Regions from separate parts of the Amycolatopsis solani genome, predicted to be linked through region 2. Evidence: riboswitches for the same ligand, from Rfam matches in the RefSeq annotation. Region 2 holds a riboswitch; the other holds the start of a gene.
What was found. Region 2 has a riboswitch for thiamine pyrophosphate ahead of thiC (phosphomethylpyrimidine synthase ThiC). Riboswitches for the same ligand answer to the same signal wherever they lie in the genome.
Positions count from the first base shown of each region.

Region 1 (2,462 bases), 600 kb from region 2:
CGGCGAACCCGCGCCCGACGATCGCCAGCACTGGCCAGGCGAAGAACACCACCAGGAAGCCGATCGGAGCCAGGCCGAGCAATGCCAGGCCGAAACCGCGGGCAGTCCTGGGTGGGGTCACTACTGCACGAGCGTGCGCCATTCGCCGATCCACTTCTCCCGGCCGGCCTGCACCTGGTCCGCCGTCAGCGCTTCCGGCTTCTGCGGCAGCGGCGCGACCTGCGCCCAGCCCGCGGGCAGGTCGACGCCCTGGCGCGCCGGGTAGACGTACATGTTGGCCGCGACGGTCGCCTGGAACTGCTGCGACAGCAGGAAGTCGACCACCTTGCGCGCGCTCTCGGTCTGCTTGCCGCCTGCCAGCACGCCGGCGTACTCCACCTGCCGGTAGCAGGTGTCGAGCAGCGCCTTGGTGCGCGGCTTCCCGTCGTCACCCACCTCGGCGGCGGGCGAAGACGCGTACGAGACGACGATCGGCCGCGGCCCCTTGCCGGAGGAGCCGGAGAACTCCTCGGTGTAGGCCTCTTCCCAGCCGCTGACCACCTTGAGGCCGTTGGCCTTCAGCTTCGTCCAGTAGTCCTTCCAGCCGGCCTCGCCGTACTTCGCGATGGTGCCGAGCAGGAACGCGAGCCCGGGCGACGCGGTGGCCGGGTCCTCGGCGACGAGGAGGTCCTTGTACTTCGGGTCGGCCAGGTCGTCGTAGCTCGCGGGCGCCAGGATCCCCTTGGTGGCGAAGTAGTTCGCGTCGACGTTGACGCAGACGTCCCCGACGTCGACGGCGGACAGCCGGTGCTCGGGATCGACGGCGTAGCGCTGCGGCCCGCGGTCGGCCTCCGGGCTGGTGTAGGGCTCGAAGACGCCTTCCTTGAGCGCGCGCGAGGCGAACGTCGAGTCGACGCCGTACGCGACATCGCCAACCGGGTTGGCCTTGGTGAGCACGAGCTTGTTGGTCAGCGATCCGGCGTCGCCCTGCTTGAGCACGGAGATCTTGATGCCCGACTGCTTCTGGAAGGCGTCGAGCACCTCCTGCGGCGCCAGGAAGGAGTCGTGCGTCACGAGGGTGACGGTGGGCGTCTGCTGCGTGCCACCGTCGCCGTCCGACAGCGAGCACCCCGCGGCGACGACGCTGACCACGGCGACGGCCGTCGCGGCGCGAACAGCCCTGCGTTTCATCTACCCCTCCTGCACTTCGCCGGACGAGGAGGGAAAGCCCTCCCTTCGCCGGCATGATCCGGTCAGGTGCGAACGGTCGCGGGGTGACCCGCCTCTCAGCCCGGCTGACCGGACTCCCGTGGCAACCGTGCAGCGTAGTCCAGGACGGACGACCATGGAGACATGACGGAAATCTTGAGCGACTCCGAGGCCGACGGACGTCTGGGCGCGAACTGGACGCGCACCGGAGCGGTGATCTCCCGCGAGGTGGAGCTGGCTTCGTTCTCCCAGGCGATCGAGGCGGTGGACCGCGTGGCGGTCCTCGCCGAAGCGGCCGACCACCACCCGGACATCGACATCCGCTGGCGCACCGTGACGTTCCGCCTCAGCACGCATTCGGCGGGCGGCCTCACGGCGAAGGACTTCTCCCTGGCGGCCGAGATCGACTCGGTCATCGCCGCCCTGTGATTCTGGTTACGCTGAGTGCACTTTTTCTCGGTTTCGACGTCTCCCAGTAAACGACTTTGCTAGGAGAGGTGGTCATGACCCAGGCGATCGTGGTCGGCACAGCGGCATTCGCGACGATGGTGGCAGCAGCCGGCGGTGTGCTCTGGTTCACCGTCCGGGGCCGCCGTCACCCGGATGCCGGTGAGTTCGATCACAGGCGCTAACGAAGGGCATGATCAGCGCGCTGAGCAGGGCGGAAGCATCGGTTTCGGCCCTAGGAAACGCCATGAACAGCACCGCCGCCCTCACCCCCGCGCAGCGCGCCTGGATCAACGCCCTCGCCCCCGCGGTGGTGCTGATCGCCATCGCACTGATGGGCCTGCTCGGCTGAGCGTGTCCGCGCCGCCGCTCTGATCTCAGCGCGGCGGCGCCTTCAGTCAGTGGACAGCGCACCTGACAGGTCACCTAAGGTCCTGTAGGTGCACACCAGCACGGCAACTCATAGGGCCACATCTGGTCGTCGATCGCCCAGCGTATGTATTACAACTTGTCGACAAGATCGTTCATCGCGGCAACCATGTTAAGCCGGTAGTCTTCTTTAACGGTGACCCGGCGACCAAGTACATTCCGTTTGCCAGACTTGAGCGCATAAAGCGGACAACCGTGCGAGAAGGCCACCACGCCGGTTGTCTGGAAGTCCCGGATACTGATAACGCCATCCTCAACCTCGTCGAACGCGAAGATCTCAGGGTTGCTTGCCAGCAATTTCCGTACATCCAGCTCGATCGTCTCCAAGACCGCAGAGTACGCGGAGGCATCCGTGATGTATTGAGTAAGCCGGTTTTTCGCAATCAGATGCACCTTTG
Region 1 is NZ_JAWQJT010000001.1:2,682,213-2,684,674, reverse strand. It holds gene SD460_RS13260 (ABC transporter permease) at 1-142, opposite strand, end outside; gene SD460_RS13255 (thiamine ABC transporter substrate-binding protein) at 121-1,170, opposite strand; TPP riboswitch at 1,193-1,300, opposite strand; gene SD460_RS13250 (4a-hydroxytetrahydrobiopterin dehydratase) at 1,333-1,617, shown strand; gene SD460_RS13245 (hypothetical protein) at 1,692-1,820, shown strand; gene SD460_RS13240 (ParA family protein) at 2,137-2,462, opposite strand, start outside.
Region 1: another riboswitch for thiamine pyrophosphate. It lies ahead of SD460_RS13255 (thiamine ABC transporter substrate-binding protein); the one in region 2 lies ahead of thiC (phosphomethylpyrimidine synthase ThiC).

Region 2 (2,462 bases):
CTCCACGTTCTCCTTGATCTTGTGCATCGGCACGTGGCCGGGGCCCTCGATCATCACCTGGACGTCGTGCGAACGCGCGATGTGCGTCAACTCGCCGAGGGTTTCGAGCTCGGCGAACTGGGCGCGGTCGTTGGCGTCGGCGATCGAACCCGGACGCAGGCCGTCGCCGAGGGAGAACGTGACGTCGTACTGCCGCAGGAGCTCGCAGAGTTCCTCGAAGTGCGTGTACAGGAAGGACTCTTGGTGGTGCGCGAGGCACCAGGCGGCCATGATCGAGCCGCCGCGGCTGACGATGCCGGTGACGCGCCGCGCGGTCAGCGGGATGTAGCGCAGCAGCACGCCGGCGTGCACGGTGACGTAGTCGACGCCCTGTTCGCACTGCTCGATGATGGTGTCGCGGTAGATCTCCCACGACAGCTTTTCCGGTTCGCCGTCGACCTTTTCCAGCGCCTGGTAGATCGGCACGGTGCCGACCGGGACCGGCGAGTTGCGGATGATCCACTCCCGCGTCTCGTGGATCCGCTTGCCGGTGGAGAGGTCCATGATCGTGTCGGCGCCCCAGCGGGTCGCCCACACCATCTTGTCGACCTCTTCCTCGACCGACGACCAGACGGCCGAGTTGCCCATGTTGGCGTTGATCTTCACCAGGAAGTTCTTGCCGATGATCATCGGCTCGGACTCGGGGTGCCTGCGGTTGACCGGGATCACCGCGCGGCCGCTGGCGACTTCCGACCGCACGAACTCCGGTTCGACGCGCTCGCGGGCGGCGATGTACTCCATTTCCCGCGTGATGACGCCCTGTTTGGCCCACCCGAGCTGGGTGTTGTGCTCGCGGCCGTCGGCCCAGCCGGCGCGGAGCCGGTGTAGTCCACTGTGGACGTCGATGTTCGCGTCCGGGTCCGTGTACGGGCCCGAAGTGTCGTAGACGTCGAAGTGTTCACCGTTGGAGAGGTCGATCCGGCGAGCCGGAACCCGAAGTCCGGACTCGGTCTGGTGGTACACCTTGTGCGAGCCCGTGATCGGGCCGGTCGTTACGGAGACGTGCTTGTTTTCGAGCGTCGTCAACGACTTTCACTCCCTACGCCGGCATTACCCGGTCAGGTTCATGCGGTCGGTGACGCCTGCGAAACGCAAGTCACCCTCTCAGCCCGCCATGGCGCGAGCTCCCGCGTTGGTGTTGTGCCACCGACCATGCCACGCCGGAGCGCGATACTCAAGTCAGCCGACCAACTCGGCCGGAGTGGCGTACACGTCGACCATGGCTCCGTTGCGCAGCACGGTGATCGGCAGCGCGGTGCCGATCACCTCCGCGAACAGCTGGCGCTGGATGCCTTGCGCGTCCGAAACGCGCGTGCGCCCGACGGTCAGCACGAGGTCCCCGGCGCGCAGCCCGGCCCGGTCCGCGGGGCCGCCGGAGACGACTTCGCGCACCCGCAGGCCGGCCGCCTGCCCGGTGCGCTCGGCGACGTCGTCCGGCAGCGGCGCGGGCACGCCGACGACGCCGAGGTACGCGCGCCGGACCCGGCCTTCGACGACGAGCGTGTCGATGATCCGCCGGGTCGTCGCGTTGATCGGCACGGCGAGCCCGAGCCCGACGCCGGCGACCGCGGTGTTGACGCCGACGACCCGGCCGGCGGAGTCCGCGAGCGCGCCGCCGGAGTTGCCGGGGTTGAGCGCGGCGTCGGTCTGGATGACGTCCTCGATCACGCGGGTGGTGCGCCCCTGCCGCACCGGCAGCGCCCGGCCGAGCGCGCTGACGACCCCGGCGGTGACGGTGCCGGAGAAGCCGAGCGGGTTCCCGATGGCCACGACGAGCTGCCCGACGACCAGCTCGTCGGCGTCGCCCAGCTTCGCGGCGGGCGGGTTTCCCCCGCGCGCCCGCAGCACGGCGAGGTCGGACAGCGGATCGGCACCGACGACGTCGAAGGGCACCTCGCTGCCGTCGGCGAAGGTGGCGACGCCACGCCGGTGGTCGCTGACGACGTGGGCGTTGGTGAGCAGGTGGCCGTCGTCGGCGAAGACGACCGCCGACCCGCCGCCGCGCGCGAGCTGCACCCCGGCGACGTGCGGGGTGACGGTCTTGGCGACCGTGCTGACGGCGCGCGAGTAGGCGTCCATCGCGTCTTCCATGGGGACCTCGATTACACCGTTGCAGGTACTACAAGTGTGCGCCCGAAAGGGGTGGACGGCGGTTCGCTGTCCGTGAACCGCCGACCGGACCAGTGACGGTCAGTGGTTCACCGGTTCGGACCATGCGCCGGTGAAGGATCGGCGAGACACTTCCAGGCGCTTCTGTAACGGTGCAGAAGCGACTTCCTGTGGGGTTGATATGCGCAAACTCATGTTCGGCGCCCTCGCCGGGCTGCTCGTCACCGGGCTGATACCGGCGACCGCGGCGGCACAGGGCGAGGCTCCCGGCGCCCCGGGCGCCCATCCCAGCTGGCTGCCCGCGAACAAGACCG
Region 2 is NZ_JAWQJT010000001.1:2,085,500-2,087,961, forward strand. It holds gene thiC (phosphomethylpyrimidine synthase ThiC) at 1-1,065, opposite strand, end outside; TPP riboswitch at 1,059-1,180, opposite strand; gene SD460_RS10410 (S1C family serine protease) at 1,219-2,130, opposite strand; gene SD460_RS10415 (glycoside hydrolase family 15 protein) at 2,330-2,462, shown strand, end outside.